One region of the Scandinavium manionii genome, then DNA from elsewhere that is predicted to be linked to it. Evidence: predicted binding sites of a transcription regulator. Region 1 holds the regulator's gene; each other region holds the start of a gene.

What was found. The regulator PurR, encoded in region 1, represses purine synthesis genes. The targets are predictions, from matches to a motif close to CANGCAAACGTTTGCNTG.
Region 2: gcvT (glycine cleavage system aminomethyltransferase GcvT) is a predicted target of PurR. The motif match lies at 1,150-1,167, and genes of this name have one in related genera.
Region 3: MUU51_RS21375 (nucleoside-specific channel-forming protein Tsx) is a predicted target of PurR. The motif match lies at 6,312-6,329, and genes of this name have one in related genera.

What each region holds. Positions count from the first base shown of each region.
Region 1 is NZ_JALIGC010000032.1:78,442-86,509, forward strand. It holds gene gloA (lactoylglutathione lyase) at 1-117, shown strand, start outside; gene rnt (ribonuclease T) at 225-881, shown strand; gene MUU51_RS03480 (Grx4 family monothiol glutaredoxin) at 925-1,275, opposite strand; gene MUU51_RS03485 (C40 family peptidase) at 1,614-2,429, shown strand; gene sodB (superoxide dismutase [Fe]) at 2,550-3,131, shown strand; gene MUU51_RS03495 (MFS transporter) at 3,166-4,332, opposite strand; gene cydH (cytochrome bd-I oxidase subunit CydH) at 4,503-4,592, opposite strand; gene purR (HTH-type transcriptional repressor PurR) at 4,885-5,910, shown strand; gene punR (DNA-binding transcriptional activator PunR) at 5,929-6,840, opposite strand; gene punC (purine nucleoside transporter PunC) at 6,948-8,068, shown strand, end outside.
Region 2 is NZ_JALIGC010000036.1:20,636-28,703, forward strand. It holds gene gcvT (glycine cleavage system aminomethyltransferase GcvT) at 1-1,061, opposite strand, end outside; gene ubiI (FAD-dependent 2-octaprenylphenol hydroxylase) at 1,481-2,683, opposite strand; gene ubiH (2-octaprenyl-6-methoxyphenyl hydroxylase) at 2,695-3,861, opposite strand; gene pepP (Xaa-Pro aminopeptidase) at 3,858-5,171, opposite strand; gene MUU51_RS07975 (YecA/YgfB family protein) at 5,197-5,775, opposite strand; gene zapA (cell division protein ZapA) at 5,943-6,272, shown strand; RNA gene ssrS (6S RNA) at 6,314-6,497, shown strand; gene MUU51_RS07990 (5-formyltetrahydrofolate cyclo-ligase) at 6,516-7,112, shown strand; gene serA (phosphoglycerate dehydrogenase) at 7,207-8,068, opposite strand, start outside.
Region 3 is NZ_JALIGC010000040.1:764,326-772,393, reverse strand. It holds gene tgt (tRNA guanosine(34) transglycosylase Tgt) at 1-504, shown strand, start outside; gene yajC (preprotein translocase subunit YajC) at 527-859, shown strand; gene secD (protein translocase subunit SecD) at 887-2,734, shown strand; gene secF (protein translocase subunit SecF) at 2,745-3,716, shown strand; gene MUU51_RS21380 (M24 family metallopeptidase) at 3,829-5,223, shown strand; gene MUU51_RS21375 (nucleoside-specific channel-forming protein Tsx) at 5,280-6,173, opposite strand; gene MUU51_RS21370 (SadB/YajI family lipoprotein) at 6,482-7,024, opposite strand; gene nrdR (transcriptional regulator NrdR) at 7,169-7,618, shown strand; gene ribD (bifunctional diaminohydroxyphosphoribosylaminopyrimidine deaminase/5-amino-6-(5-phosphoribosylamino)uracil reductase RibD) at 7,622-8,068, shown strand, end outside.

The DNA of each region.
Region 1 (8,068 bases):
CGCGAAGCCGGCCCGGTAAAAGGCGGCACCACCGTTATTGCCTTTGTCGAAGATCCAGATGGCTATAAAATCGAACTGATTGAAGCCAAAGACGCCGGTAAAGGTCTTGGTCATTAAGACTCCCTGGGTGCTACGGCACCCATTTTTTTGCTCCCGCCTCTGCTGCAACCGCTGGCAAAATTTGCCATAATGCGCGCTACTTTTTGTAAGCCTAAGAGATACTGATGTCCGACAACGCTCAACGCAATGCTCTGTGCGACCGCTTCCGTGGTTTTTATCCTGTAGTTATAGATGTAGAAACAGCGGGCTTTAACGCCAAAACGGATGCGCTGCTGGAAGTCGCCGCCGTGACGTTAAAAATGGACGAAGACGGCTGGTTGATGCCGGACAGCACACTGCATTTCCATGTTGAACCGTTTGAAGGCGCGAATCTGGTCCCGGAAGCGTTGGCGTTTAATGGCATTGATCCTAATGACCCTGCGCGCGGTGCCGTCAGCGAATACGACGCCCTGCACGCCATCTATAAAGAAATACGTAAAGGCATGAAGGATCAGGAGTGCAATCGGGCAATCATGGTGGCGCACAACGCCACGTTCGATCACAGCTTTATGATGGCCGCCTCTGAGCGCGCCGGGCTGAAACGCAATCCGTTCCACCCGTTTGTGACTTTTGATACCGCCGCCCTGAGCGGGCTGGCACTGGGGCAAACCGTGTTGTCGAAAGCCTGCCTGGCTGCAGGAATGGAATTTGACGGCAATAAAGCGCACTCCGCTTTGTACGATACCGAACAGACGGCGCAGCTGTTTTGCGAAATCGTCAACCGCTGGAAACGCCTGGGCGGCTGGCCGTTACCGTTGCCAGAAGGCGAAAGCGAAGAATAAAAAAAAGCGACCGAGGGTCGCTTTTTTATTGCCAGTCAAAAACTTACTCAGCGCTGCTCTGCTCGTCGTCTTTGTACTTAGCAGCCGTCTCTTTGATCAGTTGTTGCAGTTCGCCACGCTGGTACATCTCAATCAGGATGTCACAGCCGCCAACCAGCTCACCGTCAATCCACAGCTGTGGGAAGGTCGGCCAGTTTGCATATTTTGGCAGCTCAGCGCGGATATCCGGGTTTTGCAGAATATCAACATAAGCGAAACGTTCGCCACAGGCAGAGAGTGCCTGAACCGCCTGAGCAGAGAAACCGCAGCTTGGCAGTTTCGGGGAACCCTTCATATACAGAAGGATTGGGTTCTCGGCGATTTGGGTCTGGATTTTCTCAAGAGTCGTACTCATATCTTGCTTCCTTAAACTTCTTTTTATGGCTGTAGTCGCTAAGTGTAACGTCAACGACGGCTGTCAGAAAATAACATTTTGTTCACGATAATGCATTTTACCTCTGACGTTTTGAAGTTGCCTTAAAAATATGCCTTTATCGGCCTGCCCCGCGTAAACATGAGCATTTTCCGAGCATGTTATGTCCAGTTTGACGCATTTTTTTGCAGTCGCTAACGAAACTGTGCATCAGATACAAAAACACTATTAACAATTAATGTTTTTATGCTTTAGAATCGATTCGTTTTGTCAATCATACCCAGGCATGACCGTTTGCCTGCTTAACAGAGGAATGCTCAGTGGCGCGGATAAATAAAGTCTCGATCACGCTCTGTGCTTTGCTGTTTATATCGTTGTCCATTACGCCTTTGTCCCACGCATCCGAACAGGCGCGTACATCTGCATCGCAAAAATCCCACCAGGCGAAAGCAGACCGTAAAAAGAAAACGACCAGCAGCAAAACCAAATCAACGGCCAAAACCTCCAGCAAAAAGAAAACCAGTACCCTTAAGAAAACAACGACCGCCAAAAGTAAAAAAACATCCGCCGTCAGTAAAACCGCCTCCACCCGCAAAATTCATAGCCCCGCGCTGAAAACCGCCTCCGTTAAAATGGCGCAGAAATGCAGCGTGCGTAAAGGCCATAAAAAGAAATGCGTTAGCGAAGACGTGAAACCGTTAACCATTGCAGATGCACACAAAGCGCGCGTGCAGAAAGCACAAAAAACGGCGATGAATAAATTGATGGGCCAGATTGGCAAACCATACCGTTGGGGTGGCACTTCGCCGCGCACCGGTTTCGATTGCAGCGGTCTGGTTTACTACGCGTACAAAGATCTGGTGAAATTCCGTATTCCTCGCACCGCGAATGAAATGTATCACCTGCGTGATGCGCGGTCTGTTAACCGGGGTGAGCTGCAAAGCGGCGATCTGGTGTTCTTCCGTACCCGCGGTCGTGGCACTGCCGATCACGTAGGCGTTTACGTTGGCAATGGTAAATTTATTCAGTCCCCGCGCACCGGCCGCGATATCCAGATTACCTCTCTGAGCGAAGATTACTGGGCGAATCACTACGTTGGCGCACGGCGCGTGATGACGCCTAAAACAATTCGCTGATCCCTGCCCTGTCGATCTATCGACAGGGTAAGTTCTTCTTTAGCCACATCTTTTAATTTGCTACCCTATCCATACTCAATGCATGGTTATTGAGTCATAAAATAATAGGGAGAATAAGCAATGTCATTCGAATTACCTGCATTACCGTATGCAAAAGACGCCCTGGCGCCACACATCTCCGTAGAAACGCTGGAATACCACTACGGCAAACATCACCAAACGTATATCACCAACCTGAACAATCTGATCAAAGGCACTGCGTTTGAGGGCAAAACGCTTGAAGAGATCGTTCGCACTTCCGAAGCGGGCGTTTTCAACAATGCTGCACAGGTGTGGAACCACACGTTTTACTGGAACTGCCTGGCACCAAACGCCGGTGGCGAGCCAACCGGTGACGTCGCAGCCGCTATCAACGCGAGCTTCGGCAGCTTTGCTGACTTTAAAGCGCAGTTCACCGATGCCGCTGTTAAAAACTTCGGCGCTGGCTGGACCTGGCTTGTGAAAAATGCAGACGGCAAACTGGCTATCGTTTCTACGTCTAACGCGGGTACCCCGTTAACGACTGACGCCAAACCGCTGCTGACCGTAGATGTATGGGAACATGCCTACTACATTGACTACCGTAACGCCCGCCCGAACTATCTCGAGCATTTCTGGGCGCTGGTAAATTGGGAATTTGTCGCGAAGAACCTGTCGGCATAATTTCTGGCCCGGTGGTTTCCCGCCGGGCATGTTATCAATGACTGGTAAAGACTTCTTCTGACTGACGACGCCCAGTCATCAGCACCACCAGCAACGCAACACCGGCAATTATCGCCCCCATCACTGGCACAAAGCTGTACCCCAGGCCTCCTGAGATAACCGCCCCGCCCGCGGCCGCGCCCAGCGCATTGCCCAGATTAAACGCCCCGATATTGACCGATGATGACAGGCCCGGCGCTTCATGTGCCACACGCATCACGCGCATTTGCAGCGGAGGGACCACCGCGAAGGTCGCCGCACCCCAGATAACCATGCTCACCGCCGCGCCGATTTCGTTTTGCGCAAGCCACGGGATAGACGCCATGATAACGATCAGCAGTGTCAGGAAGCCTTTCAGCGTGGCGGTCACGGAGCGGTCAGCAAACTTGCCGCCCAGATAGTTACCCAGAGAGAAACCGATACCAATCAGCACCAGCATGGCGGTGACGAACAGCGGTGTCGCATGGGTAATGGTGTGCAGCACCGGCGAAATATAGGTGTAGAGCGTGAACATCGCCCCGGCTCCGAGCACGGTCGTCAACAACGCCGTCAGCACCTGCGGACGCACCAGAACCGACAGTTCCTTTTTCACGTCAGGGCGTTCACCGCTGCTGCCCTTCGGCAAGGAGAACCACAGGCTAACCATCGCTACCAGGCCAAGTCCGGCCGTCGCGAGGAACGACATCCGCCAGCCGATGGTTTCACCGAGCCAGGTCGCCGCCGGAACGCCGCCGATATTAGCGATCGTCAGCCCCATAAACATGGTCGCCACCGCGCTGGCCTGCTTGTGCTTAGGCACTACGCTGGCAGCCACCACCGAGCCGAGGCCGAAGAAGGCCCCGTGATTAAGACTGGTGATAATGCGCGACAGCAGCAGCGTGGTGTAATCCGGCGCGATAGCCGACAGTACGTTGCCGAGCGTGAAAATGGCCATCAGGAAAATGAGCGCATTACGGCGCGCGCGATGTGAAAGCAGCAACGTCATCAACGGCGCACCAACCATCACACCAATGGCATAGGCGCTGATCAGCATCCCGGCGGCAGGGATAGAGACATCGACGCCTTTAGCGATAACGGGCAGCAAGCCCATTGGCGAGAATTCCGTGGTCCCGATGGCAAACGCCCCGATTGCCAACGCCAGCAGGGGAAAATTGATTTTCATGTAACGACTCCGGTAAGCCATCCGTCTGGGATGGTGCAACAGCAGAAGTCAAAAGCATGACATCAATCACAAAAAAACAGAAGTAAACAAAATGGCAAAAGTTTTTTGCAAATCTGGTAACAATCGGCAGGAAGATGAGGCGGAGGAAGAGAACTCTCCCTCCGTATAAATCAATGCAGGACGGCGGTCAGACCGGCGGCAACAATCACGGCCAGCGCAATCACGGTCGTCATCAGAGAGAGCTTAAGGTCGGTACTCATCAATTTTTCTCCTTTTAATCCCCACAACAAAAGTGAGCTTGCTCATTTTTGCACAACTGTACGCAAAAATCTTCCTGGTTTTAAGCTCATAGCGATTTTTCTCTTTCCCTTTGCCTCAGAATCAGACAAAATTCCACGCTAATTTAAAAGCGTACCAGCCATTGACCCCCTCCTGTCGTCCTGTCTGTATCCCGGCGTACTGCAATTCAATTGAATTGTGTTAAGGGTGTGTAAAGGCAAACGTTTTCGTGTTGGTAAACAGGCGTAAGGAAAGGGTCTGGAGTGAGAACGAATGGCAACTATTAAAGATGTAGCGAAGCGCGCAAACGTTTCCACTACAACAGTGTCACATGTAATTAACAAAACGCGTTTCGTGGCGGAAGAGACCCGCAACGCGGTGTGGGCGGCCATTAAAGAGCTGCACTACTCTCCTAGCGCCGTAGCGCGTAGCCTGAAGGTGAATCACACCAAAACAATCGGCCTGCTGGCAACCAGCAGCGAAGCCGCCTATTTTGCTGAAATCATTGAAGCCGTTGAGAAAAACTGCTTCGAGAAAGGCTATACCCTGATCCTGGGTAACGCCTGGAACAACCTGGAAAAACAGCGCGCCTATCTTTCAATGATGGCGCAAAAGCGCGTCGATGGCCTGCTGGTGATGTGTTCTGAATACCCGCAGTCGGTGCTCGAGATGCTGGAAGAGTACCGTCACATCCCGATGGTGGTGATGGATTGGGGCGAATCTAAAGCTGATTTTACCGACTCGGTAAATGATAACGCTTTCCAGGGTGGCTATATTGCCGGACGCTATCTGGTCGAACGCGGTCATCGCGAAATCGGCGTCATTCCTGGCCCGATGGAGCGTAACACTGGCGCCGGACGTCTGGCAGGTTTCATGAAAGCCATGGAAGAAGCGCAAATCAACGTGCCTGAAAACTGGATTGTGCAGGGTGATTTCGAGCCTGAATCTGGCTATCGCGCCATGCAGAAAATTCTTGCGCAACAGCCACGCCCGACCGCCGTGTTCTGCGGCGGTGACATTATGGCGATGGGTGCCTTGTGCGCCGCAGACGAAATGGGCCTGCGCGTTCCACAGGATATTTCAGTCATTGGCTACGATAACGTGCGCAATGCGCGCTTCTTTACCCCTGCCCTGACCACTATCCATCAGCCGAAGGATTCGCTGGGTGAAGCGGCCTTCGATATGCTGCTGGATCGTATTGTCAATAAGCGTGAAGAGTCGCAGTCTATTGAAGTGCACCCGCGCCTGATCGAGCGCCGCTCGGTTGCCGACGGTCCGTTCCGCGACTACCGCCGTTAATGATCTCTCAGGAGCCGGTTATTCCGGCTCCTGTAACCACTCTTTATTCAACGTTTCACTGTCCCCCAAATACTCCAGCAGCCAGCTCAGCGCCGGTGACATGTCATTTTGTTGCCAGGTCAGGCAGCATGCCGCATCCGGGAACGGATTTTCCAGCTCCAGCACCACCCATTCACCGCTGTCGATATACGGACGGGCAAAATGCGTGGGCACCATTCCAGCACACAGCCCGGCTGAAAGACAGGTCGCGGAAGATTCCCAGTCCGGCACCACAATCCGTTTTTGATTATCCAGCAGCCAGGTGATGCGTTTCGGCAACGATCGCGAGGTATCTTCCTGCACCAGCGCCGACCAGTTGCGCAACACATCATCGCTGAGCGGGCCGGGCATCTGCGCCAGCGGATGTTGACTCGACACCACGCAGTTCCAGCTCAGCATCCCCATATCGCGAAACGCGTAACGTCCACCGACCGGGATCGCCTGGGTGGCCCCAATAGCCAGCTCCACGCGCCCGTCGGATAACGCATCCCACACGCCGTTGAACACTTCCTGGAATACGCACAGTTCGACATCCTTAAAGTGGCGATAGAAATCGACAATCATCTGCCGGGTGCGTTCCGGACGCACAATATTGTCCACCGCGATGGCCAAATTGCCGCGCCAGCCGTTGGCGATTTGCTGACACTGCTGACGGGTGATCTGCATTTTTTTGATAACAGAGCGCCCCTCTTTCAAAAACCAGGCACCTGCGGGGGTTAATTCCACGTCTCGATGGCGTCGTTCAAACAGCGGAACCGCCAACCATTCCTCTAGCTGACGTACGGTATAGCTGATCGCAGAAGGCACACGGTGCAACTCCTGCGCGGCTGCGCTGAAGCTCCCGTTACGCGCTACAGCGTCCACGACTTCAAGAGAATATTCTGACCACATAGGTTGCCTGCAAAAAATTTGAACTCACCAGACAAATATTAGCGTTTCACAAGCGAAGTTGCACTCCCTACACTCTGCTGCCATCGACACCTGCAACGAGAAAGAAAATGAATAAACAACCTGGGAAAGGATTTTTGTGCTGGCTGGCTGGCCTGAGCGTACTCGGTTTTCTGGCAACCGATATGTATCTGCCCGCATTTTCCGCCATTCAAACCGATTTACAAACCCCTGCCGCCGCCGTCAGCGCCAGCCTTAGCCTGTTCCTGGCCGGTTTTGCCCTCGCTCAGCTGATGTGGGGCCCGCTGTCTGACCGTTACGGTCGTAAACCTATTCTGCTGACCGGCCTGGCGATATTCGCCGTTGGCTGTCTGGGGATGCTGTGGGTCCGTGATGCTACCCTGCTGCTGGTGCTGCGCTTTGTGCAGGCGGTCGGCGTTTGCGCCGCTACCGTTACCTGGCAGGCGATGGTCACCGATTATTATCCGGCTCAGCGCACCAATCGTATCTTCGCGACTATCATGCCGCTGGTTGGACTATCCCCGGCTCTGGCACCGCTGCTCGGCAGCTGGATCCTGCATCATTTCGAATGGCAGGCAATTTTTGCCACTCTGTTTGGCATTACGCTGCTGCTGATGCTGCCTGCGCTGCGTCTGCAAAAACCGGTGCGCATCGTGCATAAGGAAGAGCAGCCCCTGACCTTCCTGACGCTTTTGCGCTCGAAAGATTATCGCGGCAACGTACTGATTTACGCCGCCTGCTCCGCCAGCTTCTTCGCGTGGCTGACCGGCTCGCCGTTTATTCTGAGCGCCATGGGTTACGGCCCGACGGTGATTGGCCTGAGCTATGTGCCGCAGACCATCGCTTTCCTTATCGGGGGCTACGGCTGTCGTGCCGCCCTGCAAAAATGGGAAGGTCAACAGATGCTGCCATGGCTGCTGCTGGCCTTTGCCGTGAGCGTAGCGGGCACCTTTGCTGTCGGTCTGACCGCAGGCAGTTCACTAACCACCCTGCTGATCCCTTTCTGTCTGATGGCAATGGCCAACGGCGCGATATACCCAATCGTTGTGGCTCAGGCACTGCGCCCATTCCCACACGCCACGGGTCGGGCAGCAGCGATGCAAAACACGCTGCAGTTGGGTTTGTGTTTCCTGGCAAGCCTGGTGGTTTCCACCCTGATTTCCACTCCGCTCCTGACCACCACCAGCGTGATGCTGGCCACCGTGGTTCT
Region 2 (8,068 bases), on a different contig from region 1:
GGCTTGGTGACGGTGACGGGCATTTCGCGGTTACGGATTTGAACCACCGCCGTTTCACCGATACCCGCAGGCACGCGAGCCAGCGCAATGCTGTAGCCCAGCGTTGGCGAGAACGTGCCGCTGGTGATCACGCCTTCGCGCTGATTGCCCTGCGCATCGGTAAAGCGCACCGGCAGTTCGCCACGCAGAACGCCTTTCTCGGTCATCACCAGGCCAACAAGTTGTTCAGTGCCGTGCTCACGCTGAGCTTCCAGCGCTTCTCGGCCAATGAAGTCACGGTCTGTAGGTTCCCAGGCAATGGTCCAGCCCATATTGGCCGCCAGCGGAGAAACGCCTTCGTCCATCTCCTGACCGTACAGATTCATCCCCGCTTCCAGACGCAGCGTGTCACGCGCGCCCAGACCGCAAGGCTTAACGCCGGTTTCGACCAGCGCATGCCAGAAGTCTGCCGCTTTCTCATTCGGCAGTGCAATTTCATAACCCGCTTCGCCGGTGTAACCGGTGGTCGCCACAAACAGGTCACCTGCCTGCACGCCGAAGAACGGCTTCATGCCTTCTACCGCGCTGCGCTGCTCATCGTTGAACAGGCTGGCAGCTTTAGCTTGCGCATCCGGGCCCTGTACCGCAATCAGCGACAGATCGTCACGCACGGTGATGTCGATGCCGTACGGCTCAGCGTGTTGGCTAATCCAGGCAAGGTCTTTTTCACGGGTGGCGGAGTTGACGACGAGGCGGAAATAATCTTCGGTGAGGAAATAGACAATCAGGTCATCAATGACCCCGGCGGATGCGTTGAGCATGCCGGTGTAGAGTGCCTTGCCGGGCCTGGTCAGTTTGGCAACGTCATTGGCCAGCAAGTAGCGCAGAAATTCACGGGTACGGCTGCCGCGCAGGTCGACGATGGTCATGTGTGAGACATCGAACATTCCGGCGCTGGTGCGTACCGCGTGGTGCTCATCAATCTGCGAGCCATAATGCAGCGGCATCATCCAGCCATGGAAGTCCACCATGCGTGCGCCACACAGCGTGTGTTGTTCATACAAAGGCGTCTGTTGAGCCATCTTGTCCTCATTGAATAAGCGGGGCTACAGGTGCTTTGCGGACTCAGAAGTCGCCGCAAAGCCCAGCGCCGATACCGCTCAGGGCACCGACGCAAACGTTCTCTTTCGTCTGACGTTACCACCGAAAACCGTGGTAAACCATAAGGCAAAGCAATCCATCAGATTAGCTTATGACCAGAATGCGCGAAAAACTCTACAGAACGATCGACTGGCTTTCTGCGACTAATGCCACATAAAATTAACAATACTGTTCAGGATTTGGTGATAAATGATATTTCACGTGGGAAATTGGGCTGATTTTTCGTAAGGGAATTTTTGTAACATTAATAAAACTAATGCGAAAAAAGCAGTGAGATTAGATTATTTCAAACGAGGGAAACACACCCGACAAGACTGCCGGGTGAGGAAGTGTGATCGACTTAACGCAGCCAGCCTGGAAGATCGTTCAGACCCATCGCCTGACGAATAAGCTGAGGTTTTACCCCTGGCAGCGTGTCGGCCAGTTTCAGGCCGATATCGCGGAACAGTTTCTTCGCCGGATTGACTCCGGCAAACAGTTCGCGGAAGCCCTGCATACCCGCCAGCATTAATGCGGCACTGTGCTTGCGACTGCGCTCGTAGCGGCGCAGATAGAAGTGCTGGCCGAAATCTTTCCCCTGCGCGTGCAGACGGCGAGTTTCGTCGATCAGTTCTGCGGCATCCATAAAGCCGAGGTTTACCCCCTGCCCGGCCAGCGGATGAATGGTGTGCGCCGCATCACCCACCAGTGCCAGACGATGCGCGGCAAACTGGCGGGCATAGCGCCCGGTTAGCGGGAACACCTGCCGCTCGCTTGCCACTTCACACAGACCCAGACGGTTATCAAAAGCCACGTTCAGCGCCTGATTGAATGTCGCGTCGTCGGCCTGCTGCATTTTCGCGGCGTCTTCCGGCGCTAACGACCAGACGATGGAGCACAGATGCGGGTCGCTTAATGGCAGAAACGCCAGAATGCCTTCGCCGTGAAACGCCTGGCGCGCCACCGCCTGATGCGGTTCGGCGGTGCGAATAGTCGCCACCAGCGCGTGATGGCGATAATCCCAGGAGGTCAGCGGAATATCCGCTTTGCCACGAAGCCAGGAGTTCGCACCATCCGCGCCAATCACCAGGCGCGCAGTCAGCATGTTGCCGTCTTTCAGCGTCAAAAAGGCCTCGTTTTCGCCCCATGCCACCTGCGCCAGTTCGGCGGGTGCCATCAGCGTGACGTCTTTACAGCGTTCCGCTTTTTTCCACAGCGCATGATGGATCACGCCATTTTCGATGATGTGCCCTAAATGGCTATAGCCGAGACTTGCATCATCAAACGCGATGCGCCCAAAGCTGTCTTTATCCCACACTTCCATGCCGTGATAGCAGCTGGCGCGTTCGCCCACAATGTCATTCCAGACATCGAGGCGTGAGAGCAGTTTTTCACTGGCGGCGTTGATGGCGGAAACACGAAGCTGCGGGGCGGAATCTGCCGCTACGGGCTGGGGCTGATGTTGTTCAATGACCGCCACGCGCAGTCCACTGCCCTGCAATCCGCAGGCCACGGCGAGGCCGACCATTCCACCACCGACGATAGCGATATCTACATTTTGCACGTTGTTGTTCCTTATCTCGCTACCTGACCCAGGGTACGCTGCGCCAGCGCATCACGCGCCGGAGTGAATAATTCCATCGCCATCAGCCCGACATTTCGTCCGGCCACCAGCGGTGCCCAGCGATTGGCGAACAGATGGACCAGTCCGTCGGTCACGCCGACCGTCGCACTTTTATCGTCGGCCCGGCGCTGTTGATACTGGCTTAACAGCGCATACTCGCCCGGATCGTTTGCCTGCGCGAGCATTTCTGCCAGCGAAATAACATCGCGTAGTCCGAGGTTAAAGCCCTGTCCGGCAATCGGATGCAGAGTTTGCGCCGCATTACCTACCAGCGCCATGCGGTGCGATATCGCCCGGCTGGCAGTGGTCAGGGAAAGCGGGTAAGCATTGCGACTGCCGCTGTGGGTAATGCGCCCGAGTCGCCAGCCAAAGGCCTGCTGCAGTTCCTGGCAGAACCGAGCATCAGACCAGCTCAGAACCTCATCACGGTTTTCCAGCGGATGGCACCACACCAGCGAACAGCGTCCATCTGACATCGGCAACATCGCCAGCGGGCCATGTTCGGTAAAACGCTCAAACGCGCGGCCGTCGTGCGGCACGGCGGTGGTCACGTTGGCGATCACTGCCAGCTGCTCGTACGGCTGCTGTTGCCATGCGATACCACATTGTTCGCCGAGCGAAGAACGTGAGCCGTCTGCGGCAACCAGCAGTTTCCCGGAGAGTGTAACGCCGTTATCAAGCGCCACATCGACGCGGTCCTGGCTGCGGGTAAAACTGTCAACCCGCGCCGGACAATGTAAGCTCACGCCAGGCGCTTTGCGTAACAAGGCGAAAAGACGCTGGCCGACATCGTGCAGCTCGACCACCTGCCCTAACGCAGGCAGGCTGTAATCGTCGGCATCCAGCGTCACGAAACCTGCATGGCCACGGTCGCTGACGTGAACGGTCCGAATAGCCGTGGCACATTCACGCAGTGCCTGCCAGATACCTACACGGGCCAGTTGTTGACAGGTCCCTGCGGCCAGTGCGATAGCGCGAGCATCAAAGCCCGGATGCGCCAGTGAATCCGGTGCGACGGCTTCCACTAAATGTACCGGCAGTTTGCCTGCACTGAGATGTGAGATCGCCAGCGCCAGCGTTGCGCCGGTCATGCCGCCGCCTACGATAATCACGCTCATTGGGCGTGCGCCGCCATCAAGGCTTCGATATCGTCCGCGCGTTTTACCACGCTGGCGGTCAGATTCTCGTTGCCGCTTTCAGTTATCACAATGTCATCTTCAATACGAATGCCGATACCGCGGTATTGCTCCGGCACGTCGGCGTCCGGGGCGATATACAGCCCGGGCTCAACGGTCAGTACCATTCCCGGCTCGAGCACGCGGGAACGATCCGCGCCGTATTCGCCAACATCGTGAACGTCCAGGCCCAGCCAGTGGCTAAGGCCGTGCATGAAGAATTTACGGTGTGCGTTGTCGGCAATCAGCTGGTCAACTTCCCCATTGAGGATGCCGAGCGACACCAATCCACTGACCATCACGCGCACGACTTCGCCAGTGACATCCTGCATGGTTGTTCCAGGACGGTACAGCGTCAGCGCGGTGTCCAGCGATTCGAGCACGATGTCGTAGATTTCACGCTGCGCCGGCGTGAATTTGCCGTTTACCGGGAAAGTACGCGTGATGTCGCCCGCGTAGCCACGATATTCGCAGCCCGCGTCGATCAGCACTAAATCGCCGTCACGCAGTTCAGATTCATTTTCGGTGTAATGCAGAATGCAGCCGTTTTCGCCGCCGCCAACGATGGTGTTGTAGGATGGGTAACGCGCGCCGTGGCGGGTAAATTCATGGTGAATTTCACCTTCGAGCTGATACTCAAACATGCCCGGACGGCATTTTTCCATCGCGCGAGTGTGCCCCAGCGCGGAGATTTCCCCGGCCCGGCGCATCACTTCAATTTCTTCCGCAGATTTGAACAAGCGCATTTCGTGCACCAGCGGACGCCAGTCGACCATCGCCGCTGGCGCTTTCAGATTCTGACGCGCGCCTTTGCGCAGTTTATCCAGCGCATTGAACACGATGCTGTCGGCATAAGCGTATTCGCCCTGCGCGTGATACACCGCGTCCAGACCGTTCAGCAGCTGATACAGCTGCTCGTCGATTTCGCTGAACGCCAGCGCACGATCCACGCCCAGCTTTTCAGGCGCGGCATCCTGGCCCAATCGACGGCCAAACCAGATTTCGGCGGTCAGGTCGCGAACGCGATTAAACAGAACGCTGTGGTTGTGGGTGTCATCACTTTTAATCAGCACCAGCACCGCTTCTGGCTCGTTAAAGCCGGTGAAGTAGCTGAAATCACTGCTTTGGCGATACGGGTATTCCGTGTCGGCGCTGCGTATGGCTTCCGGTGCGGCAAAAATTAATGCCGCGCTGCCTGATGGCATCTGCGCCAGCAGCTTTTGCCGACGCTGAAGGTACTCTTGCTGAGTCATGACACCCTCCTGAGCATTCTTATTGTTAGTGTAAGGTCGGTTTGCGAACTTCTGGCGCGGTCGGCTGTTGATGCGTGAAGGTATCGTGGCACAGCAAAGCGGCAACACGAACGTACTCGACGATTTCTTCGAGCGACATCTCGAGCTCTTCCTGATCTTCGTCTTCTTCATAACCCAACTGGGCAATGTTACGCAGATCGTCGATGGCTTCGCCGGTTTCGCCTTTCACTTTCTCAAGCTTCGGCTGAGTAACACCCAGTCCCAGCAGGAAGTGATTGACCCAGCCAGATAGCGCATCGGCACGCTCAAAAACGCTGACGTTATCGCCATCCGGGATATACAGCTGGAACTGGAAACCTTCGTCTTCCAGCGCATCGCTGGTGACGGCGTGGACCTTACGCAGCACTTCAGCCAGCTCGTGGCCGAAAGCCATGCCTTCGTTGGTCAGGTCATGCACCAGCGGTAACCAGCTGCTGTCTTTGTTGCCGCCACACAGCATGCCGCTAATCAGTCCGTGCATTTCGGCAGGCGTTAAACCTACACCCTGTTGGGTAAGTAACTGGTTCACATCGTTGTAACCAGGCATTTCGTTCTGTATAGACATGCGCATTCGTCATCGTTGGGGGGAAGTTTCATGTTATGCTACCACTTTGGACCCTGGTGAACCAGAAAAGGGCTTGTATGTTCACACTGGGGTAGCTATAGTGTCGCCCCTTCGCGGGCCCCGGTGCGGGCTGTGAAGGTTGCGCAGTCAATCAGCAGGAAGGTGGCATGTCTGCAGAACCCGTCGATATCCAAATTTTTGGCCGTTCACTGCGAGTGAATTGCCCGCCTGAACAAAGGGATGCCCTTAATCAGGCCGCGGACGATCTGAATCAGCGGTTGCAAGATCTAAAAGAACGCACTAGAGTCACAAATACTGAGCAGCTGGTCTTCATTGCCGCCCTGAACATCAGCTACGAGCTGACGCAGGAAAGAGCGAAGACGCGTGATTATGCTGCCAGCATGGAAACACGTATTCGGATGCTGCAACAGACCATTGAACAGGCACTTCTTGATCAAGGTCGCACAACTGAAAAGACGGGTCCAAAGTTTGAATAACACTTCCGGGTTTACTATGGTAGAGTGACCCTGAAGACAAAATTTCTCTGAGATGTTCGCAAGCGGGCCAGTCCCCTGAGCCGATATTTCATACCACAAGAATGTGGCGCTCCACGGTTGGTGAGCAAGCTCGGTTCGTCCGAGAAGCCTTAAGACTGTGACGACATATTCACCTTGAACCAAGGGTTCAAGGGTTACAGCCTGCGGCGGCATCTCGGAGATTCCCTACCTTCTGTTTCTACCATGACACTCGTGCCTGAAATCCCCTCAGCAAGACAAAACATTCGCCAGATTATCCGGCAGCGCAGACGCGCACTGACTCCAGACCAACAACAGCATTTTGCCGAACAGGCTGCTTATCGCATGATGGCGTATGCGCCGGTGATGATGGGCCAGACCGTGGCGCTGTTTCTCTCTTTCGACGGTGAGCTCGATACCCGCCCACTTATTGAGCAGCTTTGGCTCAGCGGCAAGAAAGTGTATCTGCCGGTTCTGCATCCGTTCAGCTCTGGAAATCTGTTGTTCCTTTATTACCATCCCCATTCCGAACTGGTTATGAACAGGCTGAAAATTCAGGAGCCGAAACTGGACGTGCGCGACGTGCTGCCGCTCAGTGAACTGGATGTGCTGATTACGCCGCTTGTGGCGTTTGACGCGCAGGGCCAACGATTAGGTATGGGCGGTGGGTTTTACGACAGGACGCTGCAAAACTGGCAGCAGCACGGCCTGCAGCCGGTCGGTTATGCGCATGATTGTCAGCTGGTGGAGACTCTGCCTACAGAGAAGTGGGATATTCCGCTACCCGCGGTGGTGACGCCAGCAAAAGTGTGGCAGTGGTGATAAATATTTGCCCGGCGGCGCGTTGCTTGCCAGGCCTATAAAACGGTACAACGTAGGCCCGGCAAGCTTTACGCCGCCGGGCAAACACCGCTAATCAGTACAACAGACGCGCGCGAATAGTCCCCGGGATCGCCTTCATGCTTTGCAGCGCTTTCTCCGCAACATCTTCTTCCGCTTCAATATCGATAACCACATAGCCCATCTGCGGCGTGGTTTGCAGATACTGCGCGGCAATGTTCACACTCTGCTCGGCAAAGATCTGGTTGATTGCGGTCAGCACGCCCGGACGGTTTTCGTGGATGTGCAGCAGACGACGACCACCGTGTAACGGCAGCGACACTTCCGGGAAGTTAACCGCTGAAAGCGTAGAACCGTTGTCGGAGTATTTGGCCAGTTTGCCCGCCACCTCCAGACCGATATTTTCCTGTGCTTCCTGAGTAGAACCACCAATGTGTGGCGTCAGGATCACGTTGTCGAATTCGCATAATGGCGAGGTGAATGGATCGCTGTTGGTCGCAGGCTCAGTCGGGAACACATCGATTGCCGCGCCCGCCAGGTGCTTACGCGCCAGCGCATCGCACAGCGCAGGAATGTCGACCACCGTGCCACGTGCGGCGTTGATTAACAGTGAACCAGGCTTCATTAGCGCCAGTTCTTCTGCGCCCATCATGTTCTTCGTTGAGGCATTTTCCGGAACATGCAGACTCACCACGTCGCTCATGTTCAGCAGATCGGAAAGATGCTGAACCTGTGTCGCATTGCCGAGCGGCAGTTTGTTTTCGATATCGTAGAAGAAAACGTGCATCCCCAGCGATTCCGCCAGAATACCGAGCTGCGTGCCGATATGGCCGTAACCGATAATCCCCAGCTTCTTACCGCGTGCCTCAAAGCTGCCCGCCGCCAGTTTGTTCCAGATCCCGCGGTGCGCCTTAGCGTTCGCTTCTGGAATACCGCGC
Region 3 (8,068 bases), on a different contig from region 1:
GGCTACGCTGTCGGCGGCCTGGCTGTCGGTGAGCCGAAGGAAGACATGCACCGCATTCTGGAACATGTGTGTCCGCAAATCCCGGCAGACAAACCACGATACCTGATGGGTGTGGGCAAACCGGAAGATCTGGTTGAAGGCGTGCGTCGCGGTATCGACATGTTCGACTGCGTGATGCCAACGCGTAATGCCCGAAACGGGCACCTGTTTGTGACCGATGGCGTGGTGAAAATTCGTAATGCGAAGCATAAAAGCGACACCAGCACGCTCGACGCTGAGTGTGATTGCTACACCTGTCGCCATTATTCACGCGCTTATTTGCATCATCTTGACCGTTGCAATGAGATTTTGGGCGCGCGTCTCAATACCATCCATAATCTTCGCTACTATCAGCGCTTAATGGCTGGTTTACGCAAGGCTATCGAAGAGGGTAAATTAGAGAGCTTTGTGACGGAGTTTTACCAACGTCAGGGTCGAGATGTTCCACCGTTGAACGTTGATTAATTTTAATAATGAGGGAAATTCAATGAGCTTTTTTATTTCTGATGCGGTAGCCGCTTCTGGTGCACCTGGACAAAGCAGCCCAGTGTCTCTGATCCTGATGCTGGTTGTGTTCGGTCTGATTTTCTATTTCATGATCCTGCGCCCACAGCAGAAGCGCACCAAAGATCATAAAAAGCTGATGGACTCCATCGCGAAAGGTGATGAAGTGCTGACTAACGGTGGTCTGGTTGGTCGCGTAACCAAAGTAGCTGAAGCTGGCTACATTGCTATCGCGCTGAACGACACCACTGAAGTGGTTATCAAACGTGACTTCGTAGCTGCCGTTCTGCCGAAAGGCACCATGAAGGCGCTGTAATCTACTGTTTTCCCAAAGGGAACTGCCGTGTTAAACCGTTATCCTTTGTGGAAGTACATTATGCTGGTCGTCGTGTTTATCGTCGGCCTGCTTTACGCACTTCCCAACCTGTATGGTGAGGATCCGGCTGTTCAAATCACTGGCGCGCGCGGCGTCGCCGCCAGTGAGCAAACGCTGATCCAGGTCCAGAACACCTTAAAAGAAGAAAAAATTACCGCTAAGTCTGTGGCACTGGAAGAGGGCGCAATTCTTGCTCGCTTCGACTCCACTGACATCCAGCTGCGCGCGCGTGAAGCGTTGATGAGCGTGCTGGGTGACAAGTACGTCGTGGCGTTAAACCTTGCTCCGGCAACCCCGCGCTGGTTAGCGTCGATTTCCGCAGAGCCGATGAAACTCGGTCTTGATCTGCGTGGCGGCGTGCACTTCCTGATGGAAGTGGATATGGATACCGCGCTCGGTAAATTGCAGGAACAAAACATTGATGGCCTGCGCAGTGACCTGCGTGAAAAAGGCATCGCTTACACTACCGTTCGTAAAGAAGATAACTATGGCTTGAGCATTACGTTCCGCGACGACGCGGCGCGCACTCAGGCAATTGATTATCTGGCTCCGCGCCATCGCGACCTGGTTATCTCTAAGCAGGGCAGCAATCAGCTGCGTGCGGTGATGACCGATGCGCGTCTTAATGAAGCGCGCGAGTATGCCGTTCAGCAGAACATCAACATCCTGCGTAACCGTGTTAACCAGCTTGGCGTAGCCGAACCTCTGGTTCAGCGTCAGGGGGCTGACCGTATCGTGGTTGAACTGCCAGGTATTCAGGACACGGCGCGTGCGAAAGAAATTCTTGGCGCAACCGCAACCCTGGAATTCCGTCTGGTGAATACCACTGTCGATCAGTCCGCAGCCACTACTGGCCGCGTACCGGGCGATTCCGAAGTGAAAGATACCCGTGAAGGCCAGCCGGTTGTGCTGTACAAGCGCGTTATCTTGACCGGTGACCACATCACCGATTCCACATCGAACCAGGATGAATACAATCAGCCGCAGGTTAACATCTCGCTCGATAGCGCAGGTGGCAACATCATGTCTAACTTCACCAAGGATAACATCGGTAAACCGATGGCCACCCTGTTCGTGGAGTACAAAGACAGCGGTAAGAAAGACGCGAAAGGCCGTGCCGTTCTGGTGAAAGAGGAAGAGGTGATTAACATCGCCAACATCCAGTCCCGCCTCGGTAACAGCTTCCGTATTACCGGTATCAGCAACCCTAACGAAGCGCGTCAACTCTCGCTGCTGCTGCGTGCCGGTGCGCTGATTGCTCCGATTCAGATTGTTGAAGAACGCACCATCGGTCCAACTCTGGGTATGCAGAATATTCAGCAAGGTCTGGAAGCGTGTCTGGCGGGTCTGGCTATCTCTATCATCTTCATGATCTTCTTCTATAAGAAGTTTGGCTTGATCGCGACTTCCGCGCTGATTATGAACCTGGTAATGATTGTCGGTATCATGTCGCTGCTGCCGGGGGCCACGCTGACCATGCCGGGGATTGCGGGTATCGTGTTAACCCTTGCGGTGGCGGTCGACGCCAACGTATTGATTAACGAACGTATTAAGGAAGAAATCAGCAACGGACGTTCCATTCAGCAGGCGATTGACGAAGGTTATCGCGGCGCGTTTAGCTCGATTTTCGATGCGAACGTTACCACGCTTATCAAAGTTATCATCCTGTACGCGGTCGGTACTGGCGCTATTAAAGGCTTCGCTATCACGACCGGTATCGGTGTGGCGACTTCCATGTTTACCGCGATCGTCGGCACCCGTGCCATCGTAAACCTGTTGTACGGCGGCAAACGCATCAACAAGCTGTCTATCTGAGGAGTGCGTTGTGGCACAGGAATATACTGTTGAACAATTGAACCACGGCCGTAAAGTCCATGACTTTATGCGCTGGGACTACTGGGCCTTTGGCATCTCTGGCCTGCTGCTGGTGGCTTCCATCATCATTATCGGCGTCCGTGGTTTTAACTGGGGTCTGGATTTCACTGGCGGTACTGTCATTGAAATCAGCCTCGAACAACCGGCCGATATGGACCAGATGCGTGACGCGCTGGAAAAAGCAGGCTTTGCCGATCCACTGCTGCAGAACTTCGGCAGCAGCCGCGACATCATGGTGCGTATGCCACCGGCCAAAGGGGAAACTGGCGGTCAGGAGTTGGGCAGCAAGGTGTTGAGCGTGATTAACGAAACCACTAACCAACATGCTGCTGTTAAGCGTATTGAGTTTGTGGGGCCAAGCGTCGGCGCTGACCTGGCAACTAACGGCGCAATGGCGCTGCTGGTGGCGCTTATCTCTATCCTCGTGTACGTCGGATTCCGCTTCGAGTGGCGTCTGGCGGCGGGTGTGGTTATCTCGCTGGCGCACGACGTGGTGATCACCATGGGCATTCTGTCGCTGTTCCAGATTGAAGTCGATTTGACCATCGTTGCGTCACTGATGTCGGTTATCGGCTACTCGCTGAACGACAGCATCGTGGTATCGGACCGTATTCGTGAAAACTTCCGCAAAATTCGTCGCGGTACGCCTTACGAAATCTTTAACGTGTCCCTGACCCAGACGCTGCACCGTACGTTGATCACATCCGGTACCACCTTGATGGTTATCCTGATGCTGTTCCTGTTCGGTGGTGCGATGCTGAAAGGCTTCTCGCTGACCATGCTTATCGGTGTATCCATCGGTACGGCATCGTCCATCTACGTAGCATCTGCGCTGGCGCTGAAACTCGGGATGCGTCGCGAGCACCTGCTGCAGCAGAAAGTGGAAAAAGAAGGCGCCGATCAGCCTAATATTCTGCCGTAAGTTCTGCACTGCAAAATCGAATCCCGGTCAAATGGCCGGGATTTTTTTATGTCAAAAATCCGCGTTTCCGGTAGGGTGAACAGATAATCTCTGTTTAAAGGACACTACAGAAATGACCACTGCGCCCCTCGTTTCACTGCAGCCCATGCCTCAGCCACCGTGCTGGACGAATCTGCCTTCCGTTACCCTAAATGACGCCACGCTTGCCGGGCGTAAAGCGCGCGTGCTGGACCGGATGCGCCAACAGGGGTTAGACACGCTGATTGTTTACGCCGACAAAGAGCACGGCGGAAACTTTGAATATCTCACTGGCTTTATTCCGCGCTTTGAAGAGGCGCTGCTGGTGTTGCATCAGGATGGCGAGGCGGGGCTGGTTCTCGGCAACGAAAACCTCAAGCTGGCGCCGCACGCGCGGCTGAAAAACCACGTGCTGCATGCGCCGTGGTTCTCTCTGCCGAATCAGCCAATGGACACGGTTCAGCCCCTGCACGAGGTTCTGCAACATGCCGGTATTATCGGGGATAAAACACTGGGTCTGGCGGGCTGGAAGCTGTTCACTGGCATAAACGACAACACGCGGCAGCTGTTCGATATCCCGTCGTTTATCGTTGATGCAGTCCGTGAGGCTGCGCCCAGGGCAGAACTGCGCAATGCCACCGGCGTGTTTATTTCCCCGGCGTATGGCGCTCGGGTTATCAATAATGCCAATGAGTTAGCGCATTATGAATACGGGGCCAATCTGGCTTCAACGGCGATACTTCGGGCGCTGAATGCGGTCGCACCGGGCAAAACGGAAAAGGAGATTGCCAGCCTGCTCGCCGCCGATGGCCAGCCGCACAACGTGGTGTCCATCGCTGCCACTGGCGATCGTTTCGCCCATGCGAATCTTTATCCGGGTGATAAAACGGTGCAACTGGGGGATAAATTTTCGTTGACCACCAGTTTTAAAGGTGGGCTCAGCAGTCGTGCGGCCTACGTGGTCGAAAATGCCGGGCAGTTGCCGGATGCGGTTAGCGATTATCTGGATGTCGTCGCGATTCCGTATTTCCGCGCGGTGGTCGCGTGGCTGGAAAACATTCGTCCGGGCATGACCGGCGGTGAGTTGTACCAGCTGATTGAAGATGTGCTGCCGAAGTCTGAATATCACTGGCATCTTAATCCGGGGCATCTTGTGGCGGATGAAGAATGGCTGTGTTCGCCGGTGTCTGCGGGCTCTGACATTCCACTTGCCAGCGGCATGCTGCTGCAAATCGATATTATTCCTTCCCGGGCGGGATATGCAGGGGCAAGCATCGAAGACACGGTGGCGCTGGCGGATGAATCGTTGCGTCAGCAATTGGCGGCGGAATATCCGCAGCTGTGGGCGAGGGTGCAGGCGAGACGGGCTTTTATTGAAAAAGAGGTCGGGATTCGTTTACCCGAGTGGGTATTGCCGTTATCAAATACCGTGGGATATTTGCGGCCGTGGTTGCTGGACCCTACAAGTGCGTTGTCGTGTAAGCCATGAATCTTCAAATGCCCGGCAAGCCTGCGCCGCCGGGCTTTATCGCTTAACGCTGATTATCAGAAGTTATACCCGACAACCAGGTAGCCACCCCAACCGGTAGAGCGGACGTTGAAGTTACCGTCACCGAAGTTCAGGCTTGCATCATCGTTCCACTGACCGCCGTTGTGCCAGTAACGTGCAACCACCGAGTAGTGCCAGTGATCGTAGTTCAGCGCCAGAATGTGGCTGGAGGCGATGGAGTTATTGGTACGCGCTTTCTTGCCGTTCAGGTCACGGAAGTCTTCGTCACCCAGGTCTGAACCCCAGTCAAAGTTGGTGAAACCGATGTAGCTCAGGTTACCGCCCCACAGGGTAGTAATCGGTACGAAGTATTTGACCTTGAAGCGGTAGCCGTCCCACTCATTTTCGTTCGCGGCACCGTAGTTCTGCCACTGGTATTTAGCATACACGTTCAGGGACAGGCTCATTGGCAGACCGGTGTCGATATCGGTACCCAGACCCATATACCAGGTGTTCTGCTTACTTGCATCGTCACCGTGCGCACCCATATCGTAGATATAGTTGTTGGCGAAGTACCATTCTTTAAACGGACCGAAAGCCAGGCTGGTGCCAGTCAGCTTGTCGATAGAGAAGCGCGGTTCAATCTCCATGAACATGCGAGAACCGTCATCCCAAATGCCTTTGTCGTTACCGTTACCCGCACCGAAGGTTTTTGGGATATCGATATAGCCGTAGAAGTCGAACCAATCTTTCTTGGCGAACGCTTCATATTCCAGGTAAACGTCATTATTTATTTTCGGCCCAAAGCGGGTGTGGTAGCTACCTACCACGTTGACGCTCTGATGCCACCAGTCAGAGACATACTCTGGTTTGGTCGTTTCGGCTGCGTTTGCCGTGAAAGTCGAAGAAAGCGCGAGCACTGCACCGGCTGCAAGTAATGTTTTTTTCATCATGATGCCACTTGTTGAAATCCCTTTCGGGGAGTGAAAAGAACCGCTTGGGCGTTTCTAAATGTAACTGTTTTCTGCGAGGCCTATTATAAGAATCATTGCTCACAAAAATATGTGGTGTTTCACAGTTTTCTCAAGTACGTAATCGATTGCGTTCACGTTTGCGTACATTATCGGCGGGGATTGTACGGATTCTCTCAAATGTTTCCAGGGATTTCTGAAAAACAGCAAAGATTGCGGTGCATGTTGAAGGGTGATGAAAAAGGGGGATGAAAACCGGATAACCGTCGCTATCCGGTGTTAAGAAATTACTGAACGCTGGCGGGCTGAATATCGTGAATGCGCACGAAAACGGGCTGCTTAGGATCCGTGCCACTGAGCTGAAGTGGAATATCCACATCGCTCGGTGCGAGGACGCTGGCAGGAGCGTTGATCAGCTGGTTTTTAACATTCACTTCCTGATAGTTGTCAGTTGTGCCCTGAATCAGGCCCCATTCGACGGTGCCGCTGAACGCGGGAAGCGGATCGTTGGATTCGCCCTGAATACGCAGCGTGGCGCGCATACCGTCGGCGTTTTGCGCGATGTTAATCAGCGACATTCTCAGCGTACCAATCTGGCTTTCCAGGCGGGCTGGCGTATTCGACCCCGGTAACAGATACACACCGCTTGCGGATTTCGCATTCAGGGTGTTTTGCTGGGTTATCTTCACGGTTTCCTGATTCAGCTTGGTCATATCTTTATTGAGCGCGGTGACGCTCTGCTGCATCTGATGTACTTCGTGCTGCTGTGCGCAGGCGCTAAGGGTAAACAGGCTGCCCAGCGCCAGAATTCGTACTAAACGTCGTGTCATCGTTAGGTGTCCTTTCGAGGTTCTGTCTGAAGTCAATGGTAGCAGTATCGTCCTGGAAGCCATCGGGGGATTGTCTCAAAATGACGCCGTGGGGTGGGTCGTGGTAAAATAGGAATATGTTATTTATCTTCGTCAGGACGCGCCATGCATTGCCCATTTTGTTTAGCCGTAGATACCAAAGTGATCGACTCCCGTCTGGTAGGAGAAGGTTCTTCAGTGCGCCGTCGCCGTCAGTGCCTGGTGTGTAATGAACGTTTTACAACCTTCGAAGTGGCCGAACTGGTGATGCCGCGGGTGGTGAAAAGTAACGACGTCCGCGAACCGTTTAACGAAGACAAACTGCGCAGCGGCTTACAAAAAGCGCTGGAAAAGCGCCCGGTCAGCTCTGATGATGTCGAAATGGCTGTTAACCACATTAAATCGCAGCTGCGTGCCACCGGCGAACGTGAAGTGCCGAGCAAGCAAATCGGTAATCTGGTAATGGAACAGCTGAAAAAGCTCGATAAAGTGGCCTATATCCGCTTTGCTTCGGTCTATCGCAGTTTCGAAGACATCAAAGAATTTGGCGAAGAGATCGCCCGTTTACAGGACTGATCGATGCTTGACGAAATGTACATGGCCCGTGCGCTGAAGCTGGCGAATCAGGGGCGCTTCACGACGCATCCGAATCCACGCGTTGGCTGCGTCATCGTGAAAGACGGGGAAATCGTCGGCGAAGGCGCGCACTATCGCGCGGGTGAACCGCACGCCGAAGTCCACGCCCTGCGCATGGCGGGCGAGAAAGCGAAAGGGGCAACGGCATATGTTACCCTCGAACCATGCAGTCACCATGGCCGTACGCCGCCGTGCTGTGAGGCACTCATTACCGCGGGCGTCAGCCGCGTGGTTGCCGCGATGCAGGATCCTAATCCGCAGGTTGCGGGGCGCGGGCTGTACCGTTTGCAGCAGGAAGGCATTATCGTTAGCCACGGGCTGATGATGAGCGAAGCGGAAGCGCTGAATAAGGGTTTCCTTAAGCGGATGCGTACCGGTTTCCCGTATATA